DNA from 2 places in the Brenneria rubrifaciens genome. Region 2 is predicted to be linked to the other one. Evidence: predicted binding sites of a transcription regulator. Region 2 holds the regulator's gene; the other holds the start of a gene.
What was found. The regulator CRP, encoded in region 2, controls carbon source genes, mostly activating them, when cyclic AMP is high. The targets are predictions, from matches to a motif close to ATGTGANNNNNNTCACAT.
Positions count from the first base shown of each region.

Region 1: ompW (outer membrane protein OmpW) is a predicted target of CRP. The motif match lies at 11,830-11,847, and genes of this name have one in related genera.

Region 1 covers NZ_CP034035.1:1,940,244-1,956,220, reverse strand. The annotation lists gene oppB (oligopeptide ABC transporter permease OppB) at 1-758, shown strand, start outside; gene oppC (oligopeptide ABC transporter permease OppC) at 771-1,679, shown strand; gene oppD (ABC transporter ATP-binding protein) at 1,691-2,686, shown strand; gene oppF (murein tripeptide/oligopeptide ABC transporter ATP binding protein OppF) at 2,683-3,711, shown strand; gene EH207_RS09065 (HI1450 family dsDNA-mimic protein) at 3,766-4,089, opposite strand; gene cls (cardiolipin synthase) at 4,146-5,606, opposite strand; gene EH207_RS09055 (YciY family protein) at 5,802-5,978, shown strand; gene EH207_RS09050 (methyl-accepting chemotaxis protein) at 6,037-7,698, opposite strand; gene EH207_RS09045 (YciI family protein) at 7,893-8,189, opposite strand; gene tonB (TonB system transport protein TonB) at 8,395-9,153, shown strand; gene yciA (acyl-CoA thioester hydrolase YciA) at 9,247-9,672, opposite strand; gene EH207_RS09030 (septation protein A) at 9,734-10,297, opposite strand; gene EH207_RS09025 (YciC family protein) at 10,493-11,245, opposite strand; gene EH207_RS09020 (YkgJ family cysteine cluster protein) at 11,351-11,707, opposite strand; gene ompW (outer membrane protein OmpW) at 11,993-12,631, shown strand; gene trpA (tryptophan synthase subunit alpha) at 12,744-13,550, opposite strand; gene trpB (tryptophan synthase subunit beta) at 13,550-14,743, opposite strand; gene trpCF (bifunctional indole-3-glycerol-phosphate synthase TrpC/phosphoribosylanthranilate isomerase TrpF) at 14,787-15,977, opposite strand, start outside.
Region 2 covers NZ_CP034035.1:116,099-132,075, forward strand. The annotation lists gene rpe (ribulose-phosphate 3-epimerase) at 1-343, shown strand, start outside; gene EH207_RS00475 (phosphoglycolate phosphatase) at 336-1,034, shown strand; gene trpS (tryptophan--tRNA ligase) at 1,036-2,043, shown strand; partial or broken gene EH207_RS00485 (NAD(P)-dependent oxidoreductase) at 2,104-2,907, opposite strand; gene EH207_RS00490 (hypothetical protein) at 2,878-3,147, shown strand; gene ppiA (peptidylprolyl isomerase A) at 3,436-4,005, shown strand; gene EH207_RS00500 (methyl-accepting chemotaxis protein) at 4,109-5,782, opposite strand; gene EH207_RS00505 (polysaccharide lyase) at 6,154-7,281, opposite strand; gene EH207_RS00510 (aminodeoxychorismate synthase component II) at 8,655-9,230, shown strand; gene argD (bifunctional acetylornithine/succinyldiaminopimelate transaminase) at 9,350-10,576, shown strand; gene crp (cAMP-activated global transcriptional regulator CRP) at 10,650-11,282, opposite strand; gene EH207_RS00525 (OsmC family protein) at 11,605-12,012, shown strand; gene EH207_RS00530 (phosphoribulokinase) at 12,081-12,950, opposite strand; gene EH207_RS00535 (YheU family protein) at 13,057-13,293, opposite strand; gene EH207_RS00540 (LysE family translocator) at 13,565-14,167, shown strand; gene EH207_RS00545 (ABC transporter ATP-binding protein) at 14,372-15,977, opposite strand, start outside.

The DNA.
Region 1 (15,977 bases), 1.8 Mb from region 2:
TGAACGATCCGATTCTGAAGCAATACGGCAATTATTTATTGCAGTTGGTTCAGGGGGATTTTGGTCCTTCTTTCAAATACAAAGATTATTCTGTGAATGATTTGGTGGCGGCGTCATTTCCTGTCTCAGCCAAATTAGGCGCGGCAGCCTTCTTGCTGGCCGTAATATCGGGCGTGACGGCGGGCGTGGCGGCGGCATTGAAACAAAACAGTAAGTGGGACTATACCGTCATGGGGTTTGCCATGACGGGGGTGGTTATCCCCAGCTTTGTCGTTGCCCCCTTACTGGTACTGATCTTTGCGATTACGCTGCGCTGGCTGCCGGGAGGCGGCTGGAATGGTGGCCAGGCCAGGTACATGATTTTGCCGATGGTCGCGCTGTCGCTCTCCTATATAGCGAGTATTGCGCGTATTACCCGAGGCTCGATGATTGAAGTTCTTCACGCCAATTTTATTCGTACCGCGCGTGCCAAAGGCTTGCCTATGCGCCGGATTATTCTACGCCATGCGTTAAAACCGGCTTTGCTGCCGGTGCTTTCTTACATGGGGCCGGCTTTCGTCGGTATCATCACAGGCTCAATGGTCATTGAAACCATTTTTGGCTTACCGGGAATCGGTCAGTTGTTTGTGAATGGCGCACTGAATCGCGATTATTCACTGGTGCTCAGCCTGACCATTCTGGTCGGCGGATTAACCATTTTATTCAATGCGATAATTGACGTGCTATACGCGGTTATCGATCCCAAAATCCGTTACTGAATCGGGGACGTTATGTTTTGGCATCGAAAAGAGATTAAGGCATTGGAAAATTTCAGTGAGCAGATCGAGATTGAAGGGCGCAGTCTCTGGCAGGATGCCCGGCTACGCTTTATTCATAACCGGGCCGCGCTTGCCAGCCTGTTTGTGCTGGGATTAATCACGCTGTTTGTGATTGCGGCGCCGATGTTGTCCCCCTTTAACTATGCGGATACGGACTGGGGCATGATGTCTTCCGCTCCCGATATGACCTCTGGGCACTATTTTGGCACCGACTCTTCCGGTCGCGATCTGCTGGTGCGAGTGGCGATTGGCGGGCGGGTTTCGCTGATGGTGGGCGTCGCGGCGGCGTTGGTGGCCGTGGTGGTCGGCACGCTGTACGGCGCGTTGTCTGGTTACCTGGGCGGGAAAGTCGACTCGGTCATGATGCGTCTGCTGGAAATTCTCAACTCATTTCCATTCATGTTTTTCGTCATCCTGCTGGTGACTTTTTTTGGGCAGAACATGTTTTTGATCTTCGTGGCAATCGGCATGGTGTCCTGGCTGGATATGGCGCGTATTGTGCGTGGTCAGACACTGAGTCTGAAACGTAAAGAATTCATTGAGGCGGCGATGGTCTCCGGCGTATCGACCCGCGGTATCGTGATTCGCCATATTGTGCCGAACGTGCTGGGTGTGGTGGTGGTGTATGCATCACTGTTGGTGCCCAGCATGATCCTGTTTGAATCTTTCCTGAGCTTTTTGGGGTTAGGCACCCAGGAACCGTTGAGCAGTTGGGGCGCATTGTTGAATGATGGTGCTAATTCAATAGAAGTCGCTTCTTGGTTGCTGTTTTATCCCGCGGCGTTTCTGGTGGCGACGCTATTTTGTTTCAATTTTATCGGTGATGGCTTGCGTGATGCCCTCGATCCGAAAGATCGCTAAGGAGTCGTTGTATGAACAGGATTAATTCAGCCTGTGAGAATGGGGCCCTCCTCAGCGTTCAGGATCTACGCGTGACGTTTCATACGCAGGATGGTGAAGTGACGGCGGTAAATGATCTTAATTTCACGCTGAATGCCGGGGAGACGCTCGGTATTGTTGGCGAATCGGGTTCCGGTAAGTCTCAGACCGCCTTTGCGCTGATGGGGCTGTTGGCTAAAAATGGTCATATTTCCGGCTCTGCGCTGTTTCGCGGCAAAGAGATCCTGAATTTGCCGCAGCAACAACTCAATAAACTGCGGGCGGAGGAAATCGCCATGATCTTTCAGGACCCGATGACGTCGCTGAACCCGTATATGCGGGTGGGAGAGCAACTGATGGAAGTCCTGATGCTGCACAAGCAGCTCAGTAAAAGCGAAGCCTTTGAAGAGTCGGTCAGAATGCTGGATGCGGTAAAAATGCCCGAGGCGCGCAAGCGGATGAAAATGTATCCCCATGAGTTTTCTGGCGGGATGCGCCAGCGCGTCATGATTGCAATGGCGCTGCTGTGCCGGCCTAAACTGTTAATCGCCGATGAGCCTACAACGGCGCTGGATGTGACGGTCCAGGCACAAATTATGACGTTGCTCAATGAATTGAAGCGTGAGTTTAATACCGCCATCATTATGATTACGCACGATCTGGGCGTGGTGGCCGGCATCTGTAATAAGGTGCTGGTGATGTATGCGGGGCGCACGATGGAATATGGTTCGGCGCGCCAGATTTTTTATCAACCTAGTCATCCTTATTCCATCGGATTGCTGAACGCAGTTCCTCGTCTGGACGCCGAAGAAGAGACATTGGCGACGATCCCCGGCAATCCGCCCAATTTGCAGCGCTTGCCGAAAGGATGTCCGTTTCAGCCCCGTTGCCCTTATGCCATGGATGTATGCCACAACACGCCGGCGCTGATGCCCTTTGATGACGGTCGCCTGCGCGCCTGCTTCAGAGCGGTCGAGGAGGTGCTATGAACAATTCTTCGGGAAAAACGGCACTGCTGGAAGTCGCCGATCTGAAAGTACATTTCAACATCAGAGATGAAAAACAATGGTTTTGGCAACCGGCTAAAACATTGAAAGCGGTGGATGGCGTCACGTTCCGGTTGCAAGAAGGGGAAACGCTCGGCGTGGTGGGCGAGTCCGGCTGCGGCAAATCCACCCTGGCTCGGGCGATTATCGGACTGGTTGAAGCCACTGGGGGGAAGGTGACCTGGCTGGGGAAAGATTTGCTGGGTATGGATCACCGGGAATGGCATAAGGCGCGTAGCGATATCCAGATGATTTTTCAGGACCCGTTGGCTTCGCTGAATCCGCGAATGACCATCGGTGAAATTATTGCCGAGCCGTTGAAAACTTATCACCCGGAATTGACGCGTCAGGCAGTAAAAGATCGCGTTAAAGAAATGATGCTTAAAGTCGGGTTACTGCCTAACCTGATTAACCGCTATCCCCATGAGTTTTCGGGCGGGCAGTGTCAGCGTATTGGTATTGCACGCGCGCTGATTCTGGAACCGAAACTGGTTATCTGTGACGAGCCGGTTTCAGCATTGGATGTGTCTATTCAGGCACAGGTAGTGAACTTGTTGAAGCAGTTACAGCGCGAGATGCGGCTGTCGCTGATTTTTATCGCACATGATTTGTCGGTGGTGAAGCACATATCCGATCGGGTGCTGGTGATGTATCTGGGGCATGCGGTGGAGTTGGGAACCTATCGCCAGGTTTACCATAATCCTCAACATCCCTATACGCGGGCGCTGATGTCGGCCGTGCCGATCCCTGACCCTGATAAAGAAGCAAACAAACAGATACAGTTGCTGGAAGGGGAACTGCCTTCCCCGATCAATCCGCCGTCGGGGTGTGTATTCTGCACGCGTTGCCCCATCGCCGGACCGGAATGTTCAAAAACCAGACCCGTTCTGGAGGGCAGCTTTTCTCACGCTGTATCCTGCTTGAAGGTTGATCCACAGGCGTTGCTGTCGGTAGAAGCAGAGAACTGAATGTTGAACGTCCCTTGCGAGGGACGTCTTTTTTTGGCGTGACGAGGTAATGACTTATTCTTTCCACAGGATATGGCAGAGTTTGTGGTTTTTTTCCCGGCAAATCAGTACGCGGGCGAAAATATCGGTGATGTCTGCGCCTTCCTGTTCGGCGAGTCCAATCACCACTTCAGCGAAAAAGTCAGGGTTCAGATCGAAATCAACGTGTTCGGCCCAGTCTTCAGCCGGATCGAATAGCTCGGCGCCGCCTCGCTCCTCGAATTGCAGGTTAAAAAGCAGAATATCTGCCGGATCGAGGTTATCTGCGGCCAGTTCCAGAAAAATGTCATAAGCCTGTTCCAACGCTTCGTCTTCGGTAAGACGATTATTCAAGTCCATAAAAGCTATTCCAGTTGATACGTAATCGCGTCATTAGAACACGGCAAAAGCCGTATTTATAGCAGGGGGCTGAAAAAGTAAAACAGCCGCTCGACAATTCGCTGCCAGTAAGGGCGGGTTTGCCATTGGGACTCGTTCAGTAAGGTGGAACGAGCGATATAGTCTTCCTGTACATGGGCCAGGTCGCCGCCAAAACCGGCATCATCAATGACCAGCGTAATTTCAAAGTTCAGCCACAGGCTACGCATGTCGAGATTCACGGTGCCGATCAGACTTAACTGACCATCGACCAGTACACTCTTGGTGTGCAACAGCCCGTCTTTGAACTGGTAAATTTTCACACCAGCGTCCAGCAGTTCGGTAAAGAAAGCGCGACAGGCCCAGCCTACCAGCACCGAGTCATTTTTGTAGGGCACAATGATACTGACATCCACACCGCGCTGCGCGGCGGTACAGATGGCGTGCAGCAGGTCGTCGCTGGGCACGAAGTAGGGGGTGGTCATGATCAGTTGATTGCGTGCGGAATAGACTGAGGTTAACAGCGCCTGATGAATCATCTCCTCCGGGTATCCCGGCCCGGAAGCAATCACTTGAATGGTGTGACCGCTCTCCTGTTCAAACGGCATCATGTTGACGTCAGGGGGCGGAGGCAAAAGACGTTTGCCCGTCTCCATTTCCCAGTCACAGCAGTAGATAATACCCAGCGTCGTCGCCACTGGACCTTCTATCCGCGCCATCAGATCAACCCATTGGCCGACACCGGCGTCCTGCTTAAAAAAGCGCGGATCGACCATATTCATGCTGCCGGTGTAGGCGATACGGTTATCGATCAGGATAATTTTACGATGCTGGCGCAAATCCATACGCCGCAGGAAGGCGCGGAATAAGTTGACCTTCAATGCCTCCACCACTTTGATCCCGGCGGTACGCATCAGTTCAGGGTGTCGATTGCGGAAGAAGTAAACACTGCCTGCCGAGTCGAGTAAGATGCGACAATTCACGCCGCGACGAGCGGCTGCAATCAGCGCGCTGGTGATGGGGTCGACCAATCCGCCGGGTTGCCAGATATAAAACACCATCTCAATGTTGTTGCGGGCCAGATTGATATCACGTAGCAGCGCCTTGATGGTGTCATCAAAGGTAGTGAGCAGTTGCAACTGGTTGCCTTTGACGCCGCCAACACCCTGACGCCGTTCACACAGTTGAAATAATGCACTGGCGACTTCGCTGTTTTCCGTGGCGAAAATTCGCCGATACTCCTTCAACTCGCGCAACCATTTTGCCGTGGAGGGCCACATTCTGCTGGCGCGTTCTGCCCGGCGCTTACCCAAATGCAATTCACCAAAGGAGAGATAAGCAACAATACCGACAAGTGGCAGGATATAAATGACCAGCAACCAGGCCATGGCTGACGGCACCGTCCGGCGTTTCATCAGAATACGCAGCGTGACACCCGCGATCAGCAACCAGTAACTGAAAACAAGCAACCAACTTATTACGGTATAAAATGTTGTCATAATGGCGTAACAGGTTCCTTACATAAATTATTGATAAAGTGTACGCATAGTTTTATGAAAGGGGAAACGCCTTTACTCTGAATAAAATAGCGCGTTTTTCGGTTTGCCTATTCGGAAAAATTTGAATGTTGTTTGGCGCGTGATAGGAAAGAACTATACTGTTTAGCGTCAGTTGCCGGAAGAAGGGTGACACGCATGAAACGTAGTCGGAATGAAGTGAGCCGTTGGCGGATGTTGCGCCAGTCCCAGCGTCGGAGAATCCGCTGGCTGGAGGCGCAATCGAGAACTTATCGCCATGTTCATTACGCCCGCTATTTGCAACAAAAGCATCAGCGGCGGGCATTGTTATATGCACTGACTTATGGATGGTGATTGCCTGGAAAATGCGAGTTGCAGAAAGCCAACGCTTCTGCAACTCTTCTTCGCGATATCAGGATAACGCGGGCAGTAATGTGCTATCGGTTTCTTGGGATGGTGTTTGTTCGTCGCAGGGCAACTGAAACAGAGAAACGCTCGCACTGAGTTGCTCGGTTTGCGCCAGCAGGGATGAGAATGTCGATGCCGAGGTTTCAACCTGATCCGCATTCCGTCGAACGCTGTCATTTAGCGTGCTGATGCGGTTGGTAACCTCATGAATACTCTGGCTTTGCTGGTGCGATATTTCCGATATTTCGTTTAAAAACGTACTGGTGCCTTTCGCGGCATGAATAATTTCCTGTAGGCTGTCATTCAGTTTTTTTACCAACAGGGTGCCGGATTCAACGCTGCGGTCTGAATCCCGGATGAGCGCATTAATATTTTGCGCCGAATGACTGCTTTGTGACGCCAGCGTGCCCACTTCGCGGGCGACCACGGAAAAACCGCGTCCCATCTCGCCAGCGTGAGCGGCTTCAATCGCCGCGTTCAAGGACAGAATATGTGTCTGAAAGGCGACATTTTCAATCATGCCGATCGCTTCCGTCATTTCCCGTGTTCTGCCTGTGATGTCCGACATGGCCGCTTTGACTTCATCCATCATGGTTTCACCCTGAAGCGCGATATCGCTGGCATCGTTGGCATGCAAGCTGGCCTGATGAGTATGATCGGCGTTTTGTTCGAGGTGCTGGCTCAACTGAATAATATGCTCTGTCGTGGCTTTCAACTCCTGGGACTGCTTGATGACCTGTTCGGATAGCGCCTGATTGTCCAGGGCGACCTTATCAACCTGGCTCAGCATAGTGTCCACGCTCTGGCGGACGCGGTTAATCAGCTCAACCAGTCCATCTTGCATTTGGATAACGCTGCCATGTAATTGGTTTATCTCCCGCGTGCCGGATTTATCCAGAGGGATGGATTGCGACAGATCGCCTGCCGCGATGTGTTGAAGATGTTGAATAATACGTGTCAGCGGACGAATGATAATACGGTTCACACCTAACCAGACGGTGATGGCGACCCCCAGCAAGACGCTCAGCACAACAATGAATATCAACTGTGCGCGATCAAGGGACGCCAGAAATTGTTGTCCGTGCTGTTTCTGTGATGCGTCGTTGCTTTGCAAATAGCTTGAGTATTTTTGGGTGAAATCGTTTTGATACGCCTGAATGGGAATGGCAAAGAAAATATCGATACTGTTGGTGGTTTTTATGCCCTGGGCCAATTCAACCAGCCCGTTATATAGCAGGTTATAGCTATTTTTCAGTTCATTCAGCGTCTGTGCATCAGCAAGGTCAGTCGAGGACTTTTCCAGTAATTGATAATTTGCCTGCGCCTGCGTCAATGACTCCTCGGCTTCATCCATCAGACTATGCCAACTGCCTTCTGAACCCGTTTCTTTATCTACCAGCAGGTAAATGCCGGCGCGGTTCAATTTGTCACTGGCATTCATCACGGCCATTCGGGTTTTATCCATCAGCGCCTGTTGTTGGCGCAGGTTTTCATTGGCGGAAATATCTGATTTAACCTGCGTCATGGTTCGGGAAAGAATGCTTACCGAAACCAGTTGCAATAAAGAAAATAGCCCGATGACGAGCAGTAAACCGGAAAGGATACCCAACCGACGGCGACGGTTTTTCCTCAGGATGCCAATATGTGAAGTAATGGACGTTAACATGTAGTTTGGCTCTCTACTAAAAAATAGCTTTCAAACTATCATGGCCAAATGACTAAAATATTTCAGCTTTTAGCAAGAGAAGGGGGAGGGGCAAGCTTACGTAATTTGATGGCGGCACTCCCTCCTCCGCCAGCAATGAAAGGTATCATGGCTATCGCGGGGCAAGCAGGTGATAGCCATGTTCCAGCCGGAAATCAAAATACTTTTTTAAAGGGTTTGACCAGTACGTGGCGGTAAACCCCCGCCGCAATGTAGGGGTCGGCTTCGGCCCATGATTTCGCATCGTCCAGAGAATCGAATTCCGCAATGACCACGGAACCGGTAAAGCCAGCCTCTCCGGGGTTTTCACTGTCTACTGCCGGTGTCGGACCCGCGGTCAGCAACCGCCCCTGATCGTGTAATTGCTTAAGACGGGCGAGATGATCGGGCCTTGACGCCAGACGTTTCTCCAGCGAATCGATGTTATCTTCAGCATAAACAACATAGAGCATAAAAAACCTCACAAACAGGAAAGTGAAACGGAGAGATGAATCAGCATACGTGATGATAATATCAGGACAAGCATATCGTTATGCAAGCGGAGCAGAGATGCTCGTTCACCCTGAATTTGTTTTTTTAACAATTGCCCGGGTTGTTATTGAACATGATTGCTATTTGCATTTAAACTTGAGCGGCATAAGAGGATAAAGACATACGATGCCGCAAACAACGTTTCTCGTTACCCGCCGTTATTCATGGCCATTTTTACTTTCAGTGAGCATCCACGGTTTGCTGATTGCAGCCTTGCTGTACACGTCATTCAATAATGCTATTGAACTGCCTCAGGAATCTAAACCTATCAGTGTGGTGATGGTAAATCCGGCTGCTTTTGAAGCAGCACCGGCAGCAAAACCGGCTCCTGTTGAACCGGAACCGGAACCGACGTCTGAACCTGTATCGGAGCCGGAGCCGGAGCCAGAACCGATACCGGAGCCGGTCCCCTTGCCGGAACCCAAGCCTCAACCGAAACCCAAGCCGAAACCGAAACCGAAACCGGTGAAAAAGGCCGAGGAACCGAAACCCGTCAAGCGTGAACGCGTCGTTGAGAAACAACCGCCTTCTCCATTTACCAGTGAAACGCCGGTCCGCAGTGTCGATAATGCGCCTGTCCAGCAGGCGCCAACGCCTTCGGCGAGCGCTCAGTCTACCGGCCCCAGGCCGCTGAACCGCGCTCAGCCACAGTATCCGGCTCGCGCCTTTGCGTTGCGGGTGGAGGGCAGGGTGAAAATGCAATTTGACGTCAATGGTTCCGGCCGGGTTGACAACGTTCGAGTGCTCTCCGCACAACCGCGTAATATGTTTGAACGCGAGATTAAGCAGGTCATGAGGAAATGGCGTTATGAAGCCAATAAACCCGGTAAAGATCTGGTAGTCACGTTCGTCTTTAGAATTGATGGCGGGGCAGCTATTGAGTAATGGCGTCTAAAAGAGTCATTCACAAAAAGAGCCGCTCAGCGGCTCTTTTTGTATGTTATCTGACGGAGGATGCGCAATGGGTTGAGTGGGGGTTCACGCCTCACCTGGATTAAAGTTGCTTTTGCCAACGGGGAGTTCGCGCGGGCGTCCTTCTTCATCAACCGCGACATAAGTAAACAGTGCTTCCGTGGCCCGATAACGTTGACCGATGGGTTCTGATGACACTTTTTTCACCCACACTTCAATATTGACGTTAATGGAACTACGACCGGTATGCAGGCAACGGGCGTAGCAACACACCACATCGCCAACCGCCACCGGCTTTAAGAACGACATACCGTCCACCCGGACTGTCACCACACGACCTTCCGCAATCTCTTTTGCTAAAATGGCGCCGCCAATGTCCATCTGTGACATCAGCCAACCGCCGAAAATATCCCCGTTCGCATTGGTGTCCGCAGGCATTGCCAGCGTACGAAGGACTAATTCTCCATGGGGTAACACGTCTTGTTTGCTCATTACGGTATCAATCAGTTTGGTTGAATTATAAAGTCACTGCGTGTTTATCAGGCTGGCACGGTTAATGCCCGTTTTCCTGTTCCTTTGACTTTTGCTCGTCACTGGGTAAGTGCCGGTAAATATAAATGCCGCAGATCAAAGTAAACAGTAGGGTGAATCCTGTCAGGCCGAAGACCTTAAAATTAACCCACACACTTTGTGGCATCCAGAACGCAATATAAATGTTTAGTAATCCACATGCCAGAAAGAACATAGCCCAGGAGAAGTTGAGTTTTCCCCACACTGCATGCGGCAGGGTTAGCTCTTTGCCCAGCATTCTCTGGATCAGCGTTTTCTTCATGACGAACTGACTCACCAACAGCGCGATAGCAAACATGGCATAAATAATGGTGACCTTCCATTTAATGAACTGATCGTTATGAAATACCAGGGTCAACGTTCCGAAAATAGCGACCATTACAAAAGTGGCCAGCATCATTTTTTCTACTTTCCGGTACACAAACCAGGTTACGACCAGCGCCAACGCGGTAGCCGCGATCAGGGCGCCGGAGGCGATATAGATGTCGTACAGTTTGTAAACAACAAAAAAAACGACCAGTGGAAGAAAATCAAGAAGCTGCTTCATTATGTCAATCCGTCACTTAACAATTAATTGGTGATGACCAGAAGGCCATCTGATAACCAAGACATTATCCTTTATTGTGGTGCACTGTTCCCGAGATATCGTAATAATTTGCAGAAAATTACGATTGGGCACTTTCTGCCGCCATGGGCGGCAAAGGGGAAAAGCGTGCCGCAAAGTGTGCGGCACGCCGTTATATCAAGAACGCAGCAGCATATAAAGACGGAACAGGTAGATCAGCAAAACCGCGGAAACCAGATTGCTCAGACCATTCAAGATCACGGCCGTTACGGTGGGAGACAGCATGTGCAGTTTGGTTACCAACAGCAAAATGGCAATTTTGGTCAATAGCCAAAAGATCACCGCCGGCGCGGTGACTTTAAAGTTACTGTAGGCAAGCCTGGCGCTGATTTTAACAGCACTGAATACGCCGCGCTTCTCCGTTACGGCAATCACCGGCGATAAGCTCAGGGCGACGGCCAGCAGGACGCCGGGGATGACTAAAAACAACATACCGAGCTGAATCAGCAGCGTGCAGAGAAGAATCAACAGGAACAGCCGGGGTAAAACCGGCGCGGAAGCGCCAATGGCGCGTAATGCGCTGGTGCGGTCCCCTGCGGACACCATCTGAATCAACATCAGAATACCGCCGGTAAGCAAGGCGTTACCGATTAGGGCTGAGAATGTGCCCGCTGCCGACATTTTCAGCAGTACGCGCTGTTGTTCCGGCGTCATTTGCTGGATTAAATCCATCATCCCCAGTTCCACAGAGGAAGACAGGTCGCTGCTTGTATTTTGTAGGATCTGTAGATCTTCATTACCTGGGGACATAGCATGATTCATGATGACAGTAATGAACGCGGTCAGCAGCGCCATCAGTAGAATGCTGATGAACTGATTGCGTGTAAAATTCATTGTGTCACGGTACAAAGTGTTAGCCGTGATAGGCATGCAAACTCCTTGAGGAAAAATGATCAATCGGTTTTAGCCGCTGATTGTACCCTGTTACGCTATCCTGTGGCACCCCGTCCGCCCGGTGACAGAGTCATTTAATTGTCACTCTTTGGTTTGAATTTCAGACGTCGCCGTCAATGGCGGTAATCCGTAATGCATCCGCGCACGATCGCAAGCCTCGTTGCGCTGGCCATTGTCCCCGGACTGCATGAACTCACGACAAGGCGAAGGGCGATGAGTGTAAATGGAACACCGGACGGATTCGCCAATATCTCCTTCTAATGCCGTGCAACGAGGTTGTTTGCTATTGGTTCCCGCCATGCAGCGTAGAAAAGGGGAAAGCGGTTCGGTGAGCAGCACAGGGACAGAACCTCCGCCATCGTTGGCTTCGGCCCAGTAAAAAGACACCCTGAAATAAGCGCAACAGGCGCCGCAGTGCATGCAGATGTTATCACTCATTTGGTTTTACCACCGCTGTTGACCGGTATTGAATCCTATTAGAAAGAGTAAAAATTTACCCCTTAAACGGGATTATAGGCAGTGTCATTTGCCTGAAGCGCATTTAATGGGTTTATGTCGGTTTTTGATGTGGATCAATTCTTTCTTTTTTAATGGCTTATCGATAATTGATGTGTATTGTTTTTTGCAAAAAACCTTTGAAAGATGTGATCTGGCTTAAAACAAGAATGCCTGCGGAGAGGTATATTTCGCTCGCATTTTTAAACCATATAAAGGGAGTGGATAATGAAAAAGGCGTCTTTCTTATTACTGGCAGCGGCATTGGTGCCATCATTCGTACAGGCACACCAAGCGGGTGATTTCATTGTTCGTGGCGGAACAGCAACGGTTCGCCCGGTGGAAGGGTCTGATAACGTGATGGGTAGCCTGGGTTCGTTCAAGGTCGATAACAACACGCAGTTAGGTTTAACATTTAGTTATATGGTCACCGACAACATCGGTGTAGAGCTGCTGGCCGCCACGCCCTTCACCCATAAGGTCGGGTTAGACAGCGTGGGGGGCACTATTGCGGAAGTCAGTCACTTGCCGCCGTCGCTGGTCGCACAGTATTACTTCGGTGAAAAAGCAGACAAGCTTCGTCCTTATCTTGGGGTCGGGGTGAACTACACCATGTTTTATGATGAAAAATTCAATCAAAGAGGTAAAAATGCGGGCTTGAGCGATCTGAGCCTGAAAAATTCTTGGGGGCTGGCTGCTCAGGCGGGGCTGGATTATGACCTGGATGAAAACTGGTTGCTGAATATGTCTCTCTGGTGGATGGATATTGATACGGATGTGAAATTCAAAGCCGGGAGCGAGCAGCAAATCGTAAGCACCCGTTTGGACCCGTGGGTATTTATGTTCGGTGTTGGGTATCGGTTCTGATCTTAATGAAATGGCAACATGCCTGTTTTTTTAGTTGCTGCCATCATCATTATTTATGGTGCGATAAAAAAAAACGGCGGTTAAAAATCCGCCGTTTTTTAATGCTTTCGACTTACGAACGCGTCGCGGCTTTCATCTCGCTGACAAACGTGTGCAACTGACTCAGCATTTCAACGGGCTGATGCTGATATTTTTCAATGATTCGCACAATGGCGGAGCCGGAAATGGCGCCTGCCGCACCTGTCGAGAGTGATTCACGCACCTGTGATGGTTCAGAAATCCCGAATCCCTGAAGGGGAGGCGCGGCATGATACTCGCGCAATTTGGCCACAAGGTGATGCAGTGGCAATTGAGCGCGCTTTTCCGTACCGGTAACCCCTGCGCGGGACAACAGATAGGTATAGCCCCGTCCGTACGAGGCAACTTCGCGCAGCAGATCGTCATCGGCGTTAGGCGGGCAGATAAAGATCGGCGCGATACCGTGACGTTGAGCCGCCGCGCGGAAAGGGGAGGACTCTTCCACCGGGACATCGGCAACCAGAACGGAATCAACGCCAACGTCCGCGCAGCGTTGATAGAACGCGTCAATACCGTTACTGAACACCAGATTGGCGTACATCAGCAGGCCAATAGGCACATCCGGGTATTTCTGCCGGATAGCCGCCAGCATTTCAAAACAGTGGCCGGGCGTTACACCGGCTGCAAACGCGCGGAGTGTAGCATCCTGAATGGTTGGGCCGTCCGCCAGCGGGTCCGAAAACGGGACGCCCAGTTCCAACGCATCAGCGCCGGCGGCAATCAACGTATCGACAATCTTCAATGATTGCTCGGGAGAGGGGTCGCCAAGCGTGACAAAGGGGACAAAGGCGCCTTCTTTTTTATCAGCCAGGCGTTTGAATAGATGTTGGTAGCGCGCCATTAAATTTCTCCCCGGTCTTTCAGAATATCGTGAACGGTAAATATGTCTTTGTCACCGCGGCCAGACAGGTTGACCACCAGTATTTGCGCTTTCTTCGGATCTTCCTTGATCATCTTGAGCGCGTAGGCCAGCGCGTGGGATGACTCCAGCGCCGGAATAATCCCTTCGTGACGGGAAAGCGCTTTGAAAGCGTCCAGCGCTTCGTCATCGGTGATCGAAACGTAATCCGCGCGGCCAATACTGTTCAGGTAAGCGTGCTGCGGCCCGACGGAAGGGAAATCCAGACCGGCGGACAAGGAGTAGGATTCTTCAATCTGCCCGTCAGTGGTTTGCATCATGGGCGATTTCATACCAAAGTAGATACCCACGCGGCCATGTTTCAACGGTGCGCCGTGCTGTCCCGTCTCTATGCCCAGCCCGGCCGGTTCGACACCAATCAGGCGAACTGCGGTTTCATCAATGAAGTCGGCAAACATGCCGATGGCGTTGGAGCCGCCCCCCACGCACGCCAGAACCGCATCCGGCAGGCGGCCTTCTTTTTCCAGCATCTGGGCTTTGGTTTCTTCACCGATCATGCGCTGGAACTCGCGTACAATCGTCGGGTAGGGATGTGGCCCAGCCGCGGTGCCCAGCAGATAATGCGCATTTTCGTAGCTGCCGGACCAATCGCGCAGCGCTTCGTTGCAGGCGTCTTTCAGGGTGGAAGAGCCGCTGTGTACGGGGATCACTTCCGCCCCCATCAAGCGCATGCGGAAAACGTTCGGCGATTGGCGTTCAACGTCTTTGGCGCCCATGTAGACGCGACATTTCAGCCCCAGCAGGGCGCAGGCCAGCGCGGTGGCGACACCATGCTGACCGGCGCCGGTTTCGGCGATGATTTCGCTTTTTCCCATCCGTTTGGCCAACAGCGCCTGACCGAGAACCTGGTTGGTTTTGTGCGCGCCGCCGTGCAACAGATCCTCTCGTTTCAGGTATAGTTTGGTGCGCGAGCCGACCGTCAGATTTTTACATAAGGTCAATGCCGTTGGACGCCCCGCATAATTCTTCAGCAGGTCGAGAAATTCAGCTTGGAAATCAGGATCTTGCTGAGCGCTGACAAAGGCTTCCTCCAGTTGGCGCAGTGCCGGGATGAGGATCTGCGGAACATACCGTCCGCCGAATTCACCAAAGTAAGGATTAAGTAACGTCATAATATTCCTGTCTTTTATTCGTTTAACCGTGAGCGGTGTTGCGGGTTTATACCGTGCGCAGCGCCTTAAACACCGCCGAAATTTTATTGGGATCTTTCTGCCCGGGCTGACTTTCCACGCCAGAATTAAAATCCAGCCCCATTGCGCCGAGTTGCGCCGCTCGCGTACAGTTTTCGGGATTCAAACCGCCGGCCAGCATGACATTGTCCAGTGAATGCCCCTCAAGCACTGACCAGTCAAACGCTTGACCGCTGCCGCCCTGAGCGTTGTCCAGTAAATAGCGATCGACATGCAACTGGTCGAGAGGGGGAAACGCCCCTTTAATACTCAACGCCTTCCAGATTTGGCAAGACGCGGGCAACCGCTGACGAAGTTGTGAGATGGTTTGTTGGCTTTCCTGCCCGTGTAGCTGAACGGCCGCTAATCCAAGTTGTCCGGCGATGTTGGCAATCTCGTCAACGGGCGCATCGCGGAACACGCCAACATAGCGAAGCGGAGCCCCTGCGATCACGGTTTCCGCCTGTGCCGGATCAATACGGCGTGGAGAGGCGTCCACAAAAATCAGACCGCCGTACAGCGCACCGCTACGATAAGCCGCCAGCGCGTCTTCTGGACGGGTGAGTCCACAGACTTTGTTTTCACCCAAAATGACGCGGCGCACCGCCAGAGTCAGATCGGGTTCGGCCATTAACGAGCTGCCAATCAGGAAACCATTGGCAAACCGGCTCAACTCGCGGATTTGCCCATAACGATTAATGCCTGACTCGCTGATAACGGTCACGCCAGAAGGCAGGCGCGGCGCCAGCGTCCGGGTACGATTGAGATCGATAGACAAATCGCGCAAATCGCGGTTGTTGATCCCCACCACACGGGCTTCCAACTTGATCGCCCGCTGTAATTCTTCTTCATTGCTGACTTCGGTCAAGATGCCCAATTTCAGACTGTGGGCGATGTCGGACAACTGTCGATACTGCGCATCATCAAGCACCGATAGCATCAGCAGGATCGCATCCGCCTGATAGTAGCGCGCCAGAAAAATCTGATAGGGTGAAATGATGAAATCTTTGCACAGTACCGGTTGCGGCACCGCTGCGCTGACCTGCGGCAGAAACGCGAAATCCCCCTGAAAGTATTTCTCATCGGTCAGCACGGAAATGGCCGAGGCATAGTCCTGATAAACCTGTGCGATGGCGCCGGGGTCGAAATCCTCACGGATCAATCCCTTTGACGGCGAGGC
Region 2 (15,977 bases):
GGCTGGCCTGGTTTTCAATCCGGCAACGCCGCTCAGCTATCTTGATTACGTCATGGATAAACTGGACATCATTCTGCTGATGTCCGTTAATCCTGGCTTTGGCGGTCAATCCTTCATTCCGGGAACGCTGAATAAACTGCGTCATGTGCGCACGCTGATTGACGATAGCGGTTATGACATCCGTCTTGAAGTGGATGGCGGCGTCAAAGTGGATAACATAGGCGATATCGCGACGGCCGGTGCGGATATGTTTGTGGCTGGTTCGGCTATTTTTGGGACGCCGGACTACCATGCCGTCATTGAACGGATGCGCACTGAATTGGCCAGGGTGAGTCATGAGTGACGTGACGCCGATTCGCGGATTGGCATTCGATTTGGATGGCACGTTGATTAACAGCGCGCCAGGGCTTTCCGCCGCAGTCGATTTGGCGTTGCAGTCACAATCATTGCCTGCTGCCGGTGAGGCGCGAGTGGCTACCTGGATCGGTAATGGTGCGGACGTATTGGTTGAACGGGCGCTGCGCTGGGCGGGCGTTGAACCCACCGCACAGCGTCTGAGTGAAACCCGGCAACGTTTTGACCACTATTATGCTGAAACCGTGGAAAGCGGCAGTTCGCTTTTTCCCCAGGTAAAAGAGACACTGGCGGCGCTGGCGCTGCAAGGTTTTCCAATGGCAGTGGTGACCAACAAACCTACGCCATTCGTCGCGCCGTTGCTGGCATCGCTGGAGATTGGCGACTATTTTTCGCTGATTATCGGCGGCGACGATGTGATTGCCAAAAAGCCTCATCCAGCGCCGTTGTATCTGGTCTTGGGCAAGTTAGGATTACGGGCTGAAGAATTACTGTTTGTGGGTGATTCGCGTAACGATATTCAGGCATCCCAGGTTGCCGGCTGCCCCTGCGTCGGTATGACTTACGGATATAACTATGGTGAAGCGATTGAATTGAGTCACCCAGACATCGTGCTGGATCGTTTTGCCGATCTGCTGCCCCTCGTTGGGCCGTCATTTTCAAAAATCAGGAAGCATTAGTATGAGCAAACCCATTGTATTTAGCGGCGCACAACCGTCTGGTGAATTGACCATTGGTAACTACATGGGGGCGTTACGTCAGTGGGTTAATATGCAAGATGATTACGATTGCATCTATTGCATCGTTGACCTGCACGCGATTACGGTGCGTCAGGCGCCCCAGCAGTTACGTGAAGCGACGCTGGATACGTTGGCGCTTTACCTCGCCTGCGGGATTGACCCGAAGAAAAGTACCATCTTTGTCCAGTCGCATGTGCCGGAACACAGCCAACTGAGCTGGATACTGAACTGTTATGCGTATTTCGGCGAACTGAGTCGTATGACACAGTTTAAGGATAAATCAGCTCGCTACGAAGAAAATATCAACGCGGGTTTATTTGATTATCCGGTGCTGATGGCGGCTGACATTCTGTTGTATCAAACGGCCCAGGTGCCAGTAGGCGAAGATCAGAAACAGCATCTGGAACTGAGCCGGGACGTCGCCCAGCGTTTCAATAGTCTATATGGTGATAACATTTTCAACGTCCCCGAACCGTTTATTCCCACGTCCGGCGCCCGCGTGATGTCATTGTTGGAGCCGAGCAAGAAGATGTCCAAGTCGGACGATAACCGCAACAACGTGATTGGTCTGCTGGAAGATCCGAAATCGGTTGTGAAGAAGATCAAACGTGCGGTAACGGACTCCGATGAGCCGCCAGTGGTTCGCTACGATGTGGTGAATAAAGCCGGGGTATCCAACCTGCTGGATATTCTTTCTGCCGTGACAGGAAAAACCATCGCCGAGTTGGAGCAGGAATTCAGCGACCAGATGTATGGTCACCTGAAAGGCGCCGTTGCCGATGCGGTGTCCGGCATGTTGGCGGAATTGCAGGAGCGCTATCATCGCTTCCGCGGCGACGAAATTTTTTTGCAGCAGGTCATGCGTGAGGGCGCGGAGAAAGCCAGCGCTCGTGCGCAGGAAACGCTGAAAAAAGTGTATGATGCGGTTGGATTTGTTCCCCGCCCGTAACGGTTAAAATAATCAGGAGGCCAAGCCTCCTGATGACCTTAATCCGGTGGTAGCCAGACCTTTGCCGACGAATATACGTTCGGCGTCACGCCCGATCAGTTTCAACACATTGCTGGAAACCAGCCGATCGTAGACCACGATATTCGCCTGTTGCAGTTGCTGTAGGCCTTTCGTGTGAGTAGCGCCGCACCTCCGGGACCAGCGCCCACCAGCACCACTTTGCCTTTTTCGTCCCGCAGTGCTGAAAATAGTTGTGCGGAAAGTTGCTGTGTGCTTATGCCGTCGTTATTGGCCAGCGCTTGGGCAAGCCTATCGTGCGTGAACGGCTTTTCCCAGAATCGGCGGCGCGTGGCCGCCTGCCGGAAACGCTTCTTGACGCGCTGACGTCTTTACCTGCCAATGAAGCTAATTGCCCGAGGTGCTGGGGCAGGATACCTTCCAGTTTTTCACACAGCAGGCGCGCCAGAGCCGGCGCGGTGCTGCCGGACGACACGGCAATCATTGTGGAGAACGATCGACAATCGAGGACAAGATAAAACTGGCGTTTTTGGCGTCGTCGAACATCTTGCAGAAGATCCGCCGCTTGCTGACGTGGTTGTAAACCTGCTTATTGACGTGACGATCGTCGGTAGCCGCAATGACCAGCCATGCGCGATTTAGTAAATCAGGATGGAGGCTGCCCCGCACCAGCGTAACCCGGCTTTCTTTCTGCCAGTCAAGAAACTGTTCACTGAAGCTGATGGCGTTCACCGTGAGAATCGAGGCGGCATCCAGCAGCAGGCGTGCTTTCCGTTCGGCGATTTCACCTCCTCACACCAGTAAGCAATGTTTGTCGTGCAATTGGCAGAATATTGGCAGGTAAATCCTGTGGTGCCATTTAACAAGTTCAGGCCGGAACACGTCCTGCTGGTGCGGCAGGACGCGCGGCGTTGGGTAAATGATGGCGTATTATTAACGGCAATGGCATTTGATTTGCGTAGCGCCATCGATGACCTGAATTTCATATGCCGCAACGAACCGGGCATCGTCTTCCAGGAAGATACGATCATAATAAGAAAAAGTGCTGTTTTTTTAATTTGCTGGCGCTTAATTCATTCACGTTGATGTTCTGCCGGTAAAGTTCGATGCCAGCTATCGGTATAGCCGCATTTTGGGCGTAAGTGCGTAACGCAGGGGGGAGGATTTTTCTTCATACCCTGCAATAAAATCTTTAGCGCCAGCGCCAATATCAGTGCTTTTTATTGCTGGTACCGGGGATAAATGGGGGGGCATTAACAATGCGACACAATGAGAGTTTACTACGTAAAAAAAGGTAAATGAGTGGCTTTGGAAGGTGTAGGTATTTACAATCAGTACGCTTTCTGTAGCTGGCTTTTTCAAAAAGGAATTCTCATGCTCAAACGTACTCTGGCTGCTGCGGTAGCTTTTATTTCCCTGACGGCTTTCCCTCCCGTCTTCGCCGCTTCCGGCACAACGAACGTTCTGCTGACCACGTCGGCCGGGAATATCGAACTGGCGCTGGATAATCAAAAGGCACCGGTTTCGGTGAAAAACTTCATTGAGTATGTGAATAACGGTTTTTATAACGGTACGACGTTTCATCGGGTGATCCCGGGCTTCATGATTCAGGGCGGGGGTTTTAGCAGCGATATGAAACAGAAAGCGCCTAATCCGCCGATCAAAAACGAAGCGGATAATGGGCTACGTAACCTGCGCGGTACGATTGCCATGGCGCGTACCGCAGAAAAGGACAGCGCCACCAGCCAGTTCTTTATCAACGTGGCGGATAACGCGTTTCTCGATCATGGTCAGCGCGACTTCGGCTATGCCGTCTTTGGTCAGGTAGTAAAAGGTATGGACGTGGTGGATAAGATCTCTCAGGTGCAGACGGAAAATGTCGGTCCTTATCAGAATGTGCCGACCAAACCGATCGTGATCCAGTCGGCGAAAGTACTGCCCTGATTTCTCTCATGCCAGCCATGTTTACCGGCCCCGGCGTCTTTGATGAAGACGCCGGGTTTTTTATCTGGCTTTTCCGCCGCATTGGGGTACCGTCAAAACGGAATCAAAAAGTTTCCCAGTTGGCTTTCCCGCTAGGGCTGGCGGGTGCTTTCTTCTGCGCAATGGCCGCCACAGACTGGGCTGGCTGGTGCGTTGTCTCGGCAGTTTTAGTTTCCTCTGCGGCGGAAAGTTTAAATATCGACACGATTTGTGTCAGATGACGAGCCTGAGATTCCAGCGAAGCAGAGGCGGCCGCCGATTGCTCGACCAGCGCGGCGTTCTGCTGCGTCACGCCATCCATTTCCACAATGGCTTCACCAACCTGGGTGATGCCCTTGCTTTGCTCGCTTGAAGCGGAGGCGATTTCACCCATGATGTCGGTGACGTTGGTCACGGCCTTCACGATGTTGTCCATTGCGTTGCCTGCCAGCGTCACCTGATCCGAACCGACCTTGACATTATCGACGGATTCGGCGATCAGACCTTCGATCTCTTTGGCTGCCTGCGCGCTGCGCTGCGCCAGATTGCGCACCTCGCTGGCTACCACGGCGAAACCTCGGCCTTGTTCGCCAGCGCGCGCCGCTTCTACCGCCGCGTTAAGCGCCAGAATATTGGTCTGGAAAGCGATACTGTTGATCACCGAGGTGATATCGGAAATTTTCTGTGAACTGCTGGAGATATTACTCATGGTCTTAACCACGCCGTCAACGATATCGCCGCCTTGATTAGCGGTTTTGGACGCATTCTGCGCGAGTATGCTTGCCTGGCTAGCGTTGTCGGCGTTTTGTTTTACCACGGCGCTAAGCTCTTCCATGCTGGCGGCGGTTTGCTCCAGCGCGGAAGCCTGCTCTTCGGTGCGGGAAGACAGGTCTGTGTTGCCGGAGGCGATTTCACCGGCGCTGCGATAGATCTCCTCGGAGCTCATGCGAATTTCGGAAACGGTTTTAACCCAGTTTGCCTGCATCTGCTGTACGAACGGGATCAGTTTGCCGACGCAATTTTTCCCGGTTTGTTCCAGAAGCCTGTGCAACTGGCCGACAGAAAGGATATGAAGATGCTGTTGGATCAGGTTGAGCGGATGAATGACAAATTTCGCCAGGTAGCGATCCGTTAATAGGACGATGATCGAACCGGCCACCAGCGCGGCGACCAGCATCTTCTGACACATGCTCACCCAGTTGTTAATGCGCTCCTGGGCTTCGGCCTTCAATCGTTCGATCACGCCGTTATATTGATCGATGACGGTGGTGAAGTTTCTGCGCTGATCGCGGTATTCACGACTGGAAATCTGCAAAAACGTCTCCATGCGATCCGCTTTTAAGGCGTCGTACATCGGCACAATGGACTGGCTGAATAACTGATAAGAACTGTTGTAAATGTTATCGATGATGGCCTGATCGATATTGGCGTGGTCGGTGGTTTTGAACGCTTCCAGACCAGCTTTGAGGCTGGCGATTTCAGCCGCGGCGTTCCGCATCTCCTCATCAAACGCGGGAGCGTTGTTTTGCTGCCGGGCTTCAACCGCGCGATCCAGCGCGCTTTTGGCGCGGTAATACTGCCCGCTGGCGCCGTTGATAATATCGCCGTTATTTTGCTGAACGCTGGTCAGGTTAAGCTCCGAAGTGAGTTGGTTTAAGGAATATAAGGCGAATGCGGAGACGCCGCCCCATAGCAAGGAAAACAGAACGAGGATAAGAACCATCATGGTTCTGATTTTGGTGTTGCGAATAAAATTCATGATGCTAGCCCTGGTGACACTATGATTTTATGATCTCTGATGAAGAGATCTCTAGTTTGAGCCTCCCTGCGCGTGAGCCGGCAGGGAAGTTGCGGGCTGTTGGTACTCCATAAATAGAGCATGTGGTGCAAAGCATGTTATCGGCATGTTACATATGGGCTTGAGCACTTTTTGCTAATTTATGGACAAAATTTTACAGGAAATCTGGGCGGTAGAGATTGTGGTTGCTTTATTTCGCCCATCCTATAGCGATGGGGGAGTAATCGTTTTTATTTCCAGGTTTGAAAAACTTCATAAAAAATAAGCGAGATCCGAAGATCTCGCTCAAGCGTGGCCGCGATTCCTTTCGCGACGATGGATTGCCTGGGGTTTTAATCACAGTCGGAAGGTGTCAATACCGCCAGATTTTTACCTACGCCGGCGTAATCCGCCAGTTTATCCTTCACGCACTGTGCCGTTACTGGCGAATAGCTGTAAGGGATGGAAGGGAAGGTGCCTGTGCTTTTCCAATCCTCGGCGTTCACGTAAGATTTGGAATCCTTATTCCAGGTAATGTTGTAAGTCGTAAAATCAGCCGGTTCCATAATGTTGTTGTTACGCAATTCCCAGGTGCCGAACTCAGAACCATCGTAACGCGACGTCACCGGGTTTTTCGCGTTTTCAAACCAATTGCTCTCAATCAGTGCAATGCCTTTCTTACGCACGTTAAGACCGGAACTGGTGATGCCGGTATACAGATTGTTGTAGGCGTGAACCTTGCCGCCGCGCTGTAACGGAACACGCGCATTCACATTGCTGTAGATGTTGTGATGGTAAGTCAGGTCACGATTGATGGTATCTTTGGCGCCAAGACCGCTCAGGCCAACTTTCTTGAAGTCGTGAATGTAATTGTAGGAAACCGTCACATTGGTTGACCCTTTTTTGATATCCACAGCGGATTCAAAGGTGGTATCGCTGTCAGGCGTCCCCTTGCATTCATAATTTTTGGCAAAAATTTCGTTGTGATCTATCCAGACGTTCGGCGAGTCATCAACGCGAAAGGCGTCGCCGTCCTCCGGGCCGCCAGGGATATAGCCAATACGCATATTGCGAATCACAACATCCGCGGATTTGATGAGCCAGAAACCGAAGTTTGCTGAAGAACCATTGGTGCCGATAATGGTAAGACCTTTGGTGAACTCTCTGATCTCCACGCCGCGTACCGGTTTTTTCCACTGTCCGCAGATATCGTCCTCAGCGGCTTTGATCAGCGAGTCTTCATTACCATCATAAGTTATGACCAGCGGATAGGCGCCTCCCTTTACTTTTTTGCCAGCAGAATTGAGCTTCGCCTCTGCAATAATATCGATAATATCCTGCATTGAGTGAGCGGTCTTTTTAACGGCGCCGGAGATGTCGCCGCCGTCTGTTGTTGCATAACCCCCGGTATCTGCCGCAATCGCCGACTGGCAAGCTAAAAATAATAGTCCAGCGGCTGCGGAAGGCAGTAAATATTTCATGATGATTATCTCCTTGGTATAACTATCGTTGGCATTTATCGTTCCACATGCCAGATGTAATTGTCACAGGATGTTTCAACAAAAATAAAATATAAGTTTGTTGATTCGCCCACCTCAGTGTTACCACAAATATAGAACAATACAACAGATGTTATATTAAATATATCTTTCAACGTATATTTAAAAATATGCTGGTGTTCTATTTAGAAATTGGTTTCTTATAAATTTATTATTTATCAGTATATTAGTTTTATTTCATCGGGAGTGAATCGTACGGTTTCCAGTTATTTCTGTTTTTTTATGGGGTTAATTTTTCTGGAATAACACGTGTGATGAACATCAGATTATTTTTTGATTAATAAAGTTGCTCCGTGTGAGTTAATTAATCTCTGTTGGGATATATAATTTTATTAAAACAAATTAGAAGAGAATAATTTTGTATTATTTCCCTTTTGCTACTGCAAATGGATGGTATTCAATGGGTAATACAGATGAAAAGGTAAGAAATAGGGCTGGCGAACGAGTCGTCTTCATGCCGGCATCCTGTGTTATCAGTCGCCAACTCCGAAAGCAATTGATGAAGGTGCATCCGGGGGTTATCCATTGGGGAGGTCGCCCTTTGCTGATGATGGCGGCTAAAGTTGAGAACCGTGATTTTCCTCTCATGAGCCGGGCACCTGGCCCCATTCCGGCAACGTACCGTTTAAGCTGATAATAGCGTTACAACTATGAGAAGTGGGCTGTACGAAATAGCCTCCCGGCTTTCGCCACGCCATCGATACCGCTTCTCGGCATCCAATCTCTTGTATTAGTGACTTTGGCAGACGACGCATACATTACAGGCTTGGTTTGTACCGTGATAATGACGGGGGGTCTTTGTAAGCGCGTTAAACATAGCTTTTCATTTTTTTCGCTGCTGACAGGACATTGACCGACGTTCTCATCACCCAGGAAGGCGTTGCGAAATCTGGTTAGAATGCACAAACTGACCCGCGGATCATTTCTCCTGTCCGGGAGACGCGCGCTTTTTTCGCCAGGGGAGTCAGAAGAGCAAGGGCTGGATGGTTGGTCATGCTGCGGACTTGATGGCGGGGCTTTTGTTTCTGATGAGCGGCGCTACTTTCACCGCCTTGTGCGGCTTGGCTCCAATCTTGATAAGCTGTCGGGGGGGAAGGAGGCGTGTTGAGAACTTGGTGATTGATACCTTCCGTAAAAGTTAATGGAATATGCGCAATCAATTTACCCCAAGAAAGCCTGGTGTCATTGTAGGCACCGCGACGGAGTAGTTATTGCTCACCAGGTATGCGCGCCTGCACGCAGGATGGTGGTCCATTTTTATTTTAATCATTAAATATCAAATAGATAATATAATTATGTTGCTAATCATCGATAACTACGACTCCTTTACTTACAACCTGTATCAGTATTTCTGTGAGCTGGGCGCAGAGGTTCTGGTCAAGCGTAACGATGAGTTGCAATTGGCGGATATTGAACGGCTTGCGCCAGAGAGACTGGTGATTTCCCCCGGCCCTTGTACCCCGGATGATGCCGGTATTTCACTGGCGGCGATCCGCCATTTTGCGGATAAATTGCCTGTTCTGGGGGTCTGTCTTGGTCATCAGGCGCTGGGACAGGCATTTGGCGCGCGTGTTGTGCGTGCCCGACAGGTCATGCATGGCAAAACCTCTGTCATCACCCATAACAGTACGGGAATTTTTTACGGTTTATCCCAGCCGCTGACGGTGACGCGCTACCACTCGTTGGTGCTTGAAGCGGATGCTTTACCTGACTGCTTTGAGGTGACCGCCTGGAGTGAGTGCAAGGGCGAACGTGATGAAATCATGGGAATCCGGCATCGTTCGCTGCCGTTGGAGGGGGTACAGTTTCACCCTGAAAGCATACTTAGCCAGCAAGGACATCAGCTTTTGGATAATTTTCTTAAAATCTAGTCGGATAGAAAGTCATTGCTTGGCAAAGGGGATTAAACATTGCCCTTAATTGATTTTTTATGCATATTTACTGACTATATTTTCATACGGAACGATGAAATATCAGAGCGGGGCAGCAAATGACTACAGAGAACAAAACAGTAACAAGGGAAACTCACGATAAAGTAATTCTGCCGGTTTATGCACCAGCGCAGTTTGTGCCGGTAAAAGGTAAGGGAAGCCGGGTGTGGGATCAGCAAGGGCGAGAATATATTGATTTCTCAGGCGGTATTGCCGTTACCGCGCTGGGGCATTGCCATCCCGCTCTGGTCGCCGCGTTGAAACAGCAAGGAGAACAACTCTGGCACACCAGCAATGTTTTTACTAATGAGCCGGCGTTGCGTCTGGCCAGCAAGCTGATTAACGCGACCTTTGCCGATCGGGTGTTCTTTGTCAACTCCGGGGCGGAGGCCAACGAAGCGGCGTTTAAACTGGCGCGCCACTACGCGATTGAACGCCACAGCCCGTACAAGACTAAAATCATCGCGTTTTATAATGCGTTCCATGGAAGAACGTTGTTCACCGTCTCGGTTGGCGGCCAGGCAAAATATGCTGACGGTTTTGGCCCGAAGCCTGCGGATATCGTTCATGTGCCTTTTAACGATCTGGACGCGGTTAGAGCGGTAATGGATGATCACACCTGTGCGGTGGTTCTGGAACCCGTGCAGGGAGAGGGCGGAATTATGCCGGCGACGCCAGCGTTTCTGCAGGGCGTGCGTGAGTTATGCGATCGGCATAACGCGCTGCTGGTGTTTGACGAGGTCCAAAGTGGAATGGGCAGAACGGGAAAACTGTTTACTTATATGCATTACGGTATTACGCCAGATATTCTGACCACGGCGAAAGCGTTGGGGGGCGGTTTCCCGATCAGTGCGATGCTGACAACCGAGGAAATTGCCTCGGTGATGACGGTTGGCGTACACGGTACGACCTATGGCGGTAACCCGCTGGCTTGCGCAGTGGCGGAAGCCGCGCTGGACACCATTAATACGCCGGAAGTGTTGTCTGGTGTGGCGGATCGTCACGAACGGTTTGTCAATGAACTGGAAAAAATTAACCAGCGGCATGGCATTTTCGAACAGATTCGCGGCATGGGCCTATTGCTGGGCGCCGAGCTGACCCCGGAGTGGCATGGCCGGGCGCGTAACTTCCTGGCCGCCGCCGCTGAGCAAGGCGTTATGGTGCTGATAGCCGGTCCGAATGTGATTCGTTTTGTGCCCTCCCTGGTGATTGAAACGGAAGATATCGAGCAGGGAATGGCTAAATTCGCTAAAGCCGTCGAGCAGGTGGTTAACGCCGCAGATTAATGCGCTATTGCCATGAAACAGTTAAAAAAGCGTGAGGTTGGCTTCACGCTTTTTTTGTAGGGTAAGGTAAGACTTAACGAGTGCCGTAAACGACGATCGTTTTGCCATGTGCGGAGATCAGGTTCTGGTCTTCTAGCATTTTAAGAATGCGGCCCACGGTTTCACGTGAACAGCCAACAATTTGTCCGATTTCCTGGCGGGTAATTTTTATTTGCATGCCATCCGGGTGGGTCATGGCATCAGGTTGTTTCGCCAGATTTAGCAGCGTTTGAGCAATACGGCCTGTGACATCAAGAAAAGCCAGGTTGCCGACTTTTTCCGAGGTTACCTGTAGACGGCTTGCCATTTGCGCGGACAGACGCATGAGAATATCTGGATTGACCTGTATTAGTTGCCGGAATTTCTTGTAAGAAATTTCAGCGACTTCACAAGCCGTTTTTGCCCGTACCCAGGCGCTGCGCTCCTGTCCTTCCTCAAACAGGCCAAGCTCGCCGATAAAATCTCCCTGATTGAGATAAGAGAGAATCATTTCTTTGCCTTCTTCATCTTTGATTAGCACTGCGACAGAGCCTTTCACGATGTAGTAAAGCGTTTCTGCTTTTTCACCCTGGTGAATAAGCGTGCTCTTCGATGGATACTTATGGATATGGCAATGAGAAAGGAACCATTCGAGAGTGGGGTCTGTTTGCGGTTTGCCGAGAACCATTCGCTATTATCCTCTGTTGTAATTCACTGCGCAAATCACAGGGCTCAGAGTTCCCTGTACGGCGTGTTAACTGCGACTGCTAAAAAATCAAATTTCGTGTGGGCAGAATGACGTCAGGGAATATACTGGAATTTACTATCTGGCGACGCCATCACCTTCCTTGTATCTGTGTTTGCCCGGAACAGGCAGATGCTACTTTTGTTTTTAACACAGCTTGAGGGAAGTGTCTTGTATTGTCTCGCTTCAGCATGAGAAAGCGCCGGGTATGGCGTTTTTTGTATAGTAACAATATAAATTTTCAAAAATTTTTTAGGGAGACGCTATGCATGCACGGGTGAAATGGATTGAAGGCTTAACGTTTCTTGGCGAGTCCGCCTCAGGACATCAGGTTATGATGGACGGCAATGCGGGTGACAAGGCGCCAAGCCCTATGGAAATGCTGCTGATATCGGTTGGCGGTTGCAGCGCGATCGATGTTGTGTCGATTTTGCAAAAAGGACGTCACGATGTCGCCGATTGTGAAGTGAAATTGACTTCGGAACGGAGAGTGCAAGCGCCTCGTCTGTTTACTCATATCAATTTGCATTTCATCGTGACGGGGAAAGGGCTGACCGATCAGGCGGTAGAGCGCGCGGTGGTATTGTCTGCTGAAAAGTATTGCTCTGTGGCGCTGATGTTGGGGGAAGTTGTTCAGGTTACGCACAGTCATGAAGTCCGGGATTCAGCCTAACCGCGCCTTCCTGACATCGTCGCCATCACAGCGACACGACGCGCCTGATAGGGCGTGATGCTGTGATGCTATTCGATCTTTTTCCCTTCCAGCAGGCGTTGTACCAGCGGCGTCATAATCAGCTCCATCGCCAAACCCATTTTTCCACCGGGAACAACCAGCGTGTTGATATGAGAAATAAACGAGCCTTGCAACATGGCGAGCAGATAAGGGTAATCAATATTGTCCAGCCCCTGAAAATGTATCACCACGAAGCTCTCATCCAGTGAAGGAATGGATTTCGCTGCGAACGGGTTGGACGTATCCACGGTGGGGACGCGCTGGAAATTTAAGTGGGTGCGTGAAAATTGTGGCGTGATGTAAGTGATGTAGTCCTCCATCGAGCGAACGACTGAATCCATCACGGCTTCGCGTGAATGCCCGCGTTCATTGACATCACGAATCAATTTTTGAATCCACTCCAGATTGACGATAGGCACCACGCCGACCAGCAGATCGACGTGTTGAGCCACATTGTGTTGCTCGGTAACCACGCCGCCATGCAGACCTTCGTAAAACAGCACATCCGTGGGTGACGGCATGGGTTCCCAGGGGGTGAATGTACCGGGAACCTGATTGTAGGGAATCGCTTCATCATAGGTGTGAAGGTATTTGCGGGTTTTCCCTCGCCCATGCTGCCCATATTCAATGAACGACTGTTCCAGCAGGCTGAAATCATTGGCTTCGGGCCCAAAGTAGCTGATGTGCCGGCCAAGATCGCGCGCCTTGCGAATGGCCATATCCATTTCCGGGCGGGTGTAACGATGGAAGCTATCCCCTTCGAGCTGGGCAGCCCGCATTTTCAACTGCTGAAAAATTTTATGGAACGCCTGGCTGGTGGTGGTGGTTCCCGCGCCGCTGGAGCCGGTAACGGCTATAATTGGATGCTTATATGACATGTGAGGCTTTACTCCGTGATGGCGGCGCGACTTAGCATCGCCGTCGGTAATCGGGCGCCATCAAAAAAGGGAATAGATATGCACTGCTTTTAGCATATTTAGTCGTTCAATACGAGTGATGCTCACCGGCATTAAATTGGTCCCGGGGCATAATGTTGATGGTTTCATGTAATTCAGACCACACCAGTACGATTTCACCGGACGTCAGTTGCCGACGAATGTCAGCGACTTTTTGCGCTAATGTGCGTTCTTCCTCACCGTAATCGGTTCCCTCCCGCAGCACGAAAGATTCGATGAGATTGTTCAGCGTTTCAGGATCGAGTTGTTGCCAGGGAATAATCACGATTTTTTCCAAAATAGGGTACTGATAAAAGCGGGCGAAAAATGCGATACATCATGTCATGAAATCTTGTTATCCGATCTTGTGCGATCAATAGCATACTGCTAGCTTCGATACTGCCAGTTAATCACTCTTTTTTGATTTGTCAAAACCCTCATGCGTTGAGCCTGGGATGTGCGGAAAAGGGTGATTTGCTAAAATCGAGGCTGAAAAAGCACATGGCAATAGACGGTATCGACTCAACGCAGTCGGGCGAGGCGAGAGGCGCCACTTCATGGAACTGAGTTTATTTCTCTCAATGTTAGGTTTTCTCTGGGTTGCGGCCATTACGCCCGGACCAAATAACATGTTGCTGACCACGTCCGGCGCAAACTTTGGTTTTATGCGTTCTTTGTGGCTGATGGGCGGTATCATGCTGGGTATGCAAAGTATCTTGCTGCTGGTGGCGTTTGGCGTGGGCAGCCTGATTCTGCTCTATCCCTCGCTGCATTTTATCTTCAAAGTTTTCGGCAGTGCTTACCTGTTCTGGCTGGCGTGGAAAATTGCCACTGCCGCTTATGAGACGCTGGAAACTAATGCCGCGCCGTCCAGACCGATCCGGTTTTATCAGGGATGGCTACTGCAATTCTTGAATCCAAAAGCGTGGTTGATGGCTTTGGGGGCGGTTGCCAGCTTCAGTCTGGCAGGGGACGGCTATTCCCATTCGGTGGCGGCGATAAGCGTGGGAATCGTGCTGGTGAATCTGGCGTCGGGGGTGATTTGGCTGGGATTCGGTACGATGATAGGCCGCCTGCTGCGCAGTAAAAAAGCATGGGTTATCTTCAATGTTTCGATGGGCGTGCTGACCGCAGCGTGTGTGCTGCTGATTTGGCATTGATGAAATAGCTTGCCGCTTGCTATTCAGTTATCGCACTGCCGCCAGGCGAAGGCTGGGGAAGAACTGAAATAGCACGCAACCCCCAGAATGACGCAGGCGGCGAAGAGAACATCATAGGAAAGATGTTCGCCGAATGGTTGTATCGGTATATGCCAAGATGATGCGGAAGCATACAAGAGACTGGATCGCTGGGCTGAATGCCATTCAATCGCCTTGCATCATCCGCTCCAGTTGTTCCTGCGCGTCCAGCCAGGCCGATTCCGTTTCTTCCAGCGCGATTTTGACTTTTGTTTGTTGTTGCAGACAGTCGGTGAGTTCGGCTTTACGGCTGATGTCATAGAGATCGCTCTCCGCCAGCCGGGTTTCGAGCGAGGCCAGCGCGTCGCCCAGCTTTTCCATCTGCTGCTCAAGTTTGGTGATCTGCTTACGCAGCGGCTGCGTTTGCGTTCTCAGCTCTGCTTCCCGCCGCTTTTGTTCTTTTCTGGCCTGGGCGCTGTTGGCGGTGTTCTCTTTTGACGTCTCATCCGACGCATTATCCTGACGTTGCAGGCCGACCAGCCATTGCTGATAATCTTCCAGATCGCCATCGAAATGCTCGACCTGGCGATCGTGCACCAGATAAAGATCGTCGGTGGTGGAGCGGAGCAAGTGTCGATCGTGCGATACCACCACCAGCGCGCCTTCAAAATCGATCAGCGCTTCGGTCAGCGCCTGTCGCATATCCAGATCGAGGTGGTTGGTGGGTTCATCCAGCAGCAGCAGATTCGGGCGCTGCCAGACGATCAGGGCCAGAACCAGACGGGCTTTTTCGCCCCCGGAGAAACATTCGGTGACTTCGGTGACTTTATCCCCCTGAAACCCGAAACCACCGAGGTAATCACGCAACTGTTGTTCCGTTTCCCGTTCGGCCAGACGGACAAGATGCTGTAGCGGCGATTCATCCGCCCGCAGAAACTCCAACTGATGCTGGGCGAAATACCCCAGCCTGACCCCTTTGGCCAGGCCGATTTCGCCTTGTATGGGCGCGATCGTGCCCGCCAACAGCTTAATCAGCGTGGATTTACCCGCGCCATTATGCCCCAGCAAGCCTATACGTGAGCCGGGCACCAAATTGAGCTTAATCGACGCCAGAATCAGCTTGTCACCATAGCCTGCGCTGACTTTTTCCATTCGCAGCAGCGGGTTGGGCAAAGATTCCGGTGGGCGGAAACTGAAACGAAAAGGATTATCCACGTGCGCCGGGGCAATCATTTCCATCCGTTCCAGCATTTTTATCCGGCTTTGCGCCTGTTTAGCCTTGCTCGCTTTAGCGCGGAAACGGTCAATATAATGTTGCAAATGCGCGACTCTTTCCTGCTGGTGCTCATACAGCGATTGCTGCTGCGCCAGCCGGGTAGCCCGTTGACGTTCAAAAGAGGAGTAGTTGCCCGTGTATTCGTTCAGCACCTGCTGCTCGATATGTAGGATCTTATTGACGACGGGATCGAGGAAATCGCGGTCGTGAGAAATCAGCACCAACGTGCCCGGATAGCTTTTCAGCCATTTCTCCAGCCAGATGACCGCGTCCAGATCGAGGTGGTTGGTCGGTTCATCCAGCAGCAGCAAATCTGAACGGCAAATCAACGCCTGAGCCAGATTAAGACGCATGCGCCAGCCGCCGGAAAACGCGCTGACGGGCTGCTGTAGCTGATCCTGGGAGAAGCCTAGACCGTGCAGCAAACTTGAGGCTCTGGCCTGAATAGTCCAAGCTTGAATAGCATCCAGCTTGCCGTGCAACGTCGCAATGGCATGCCCGTCGTTCTCTTCGTTG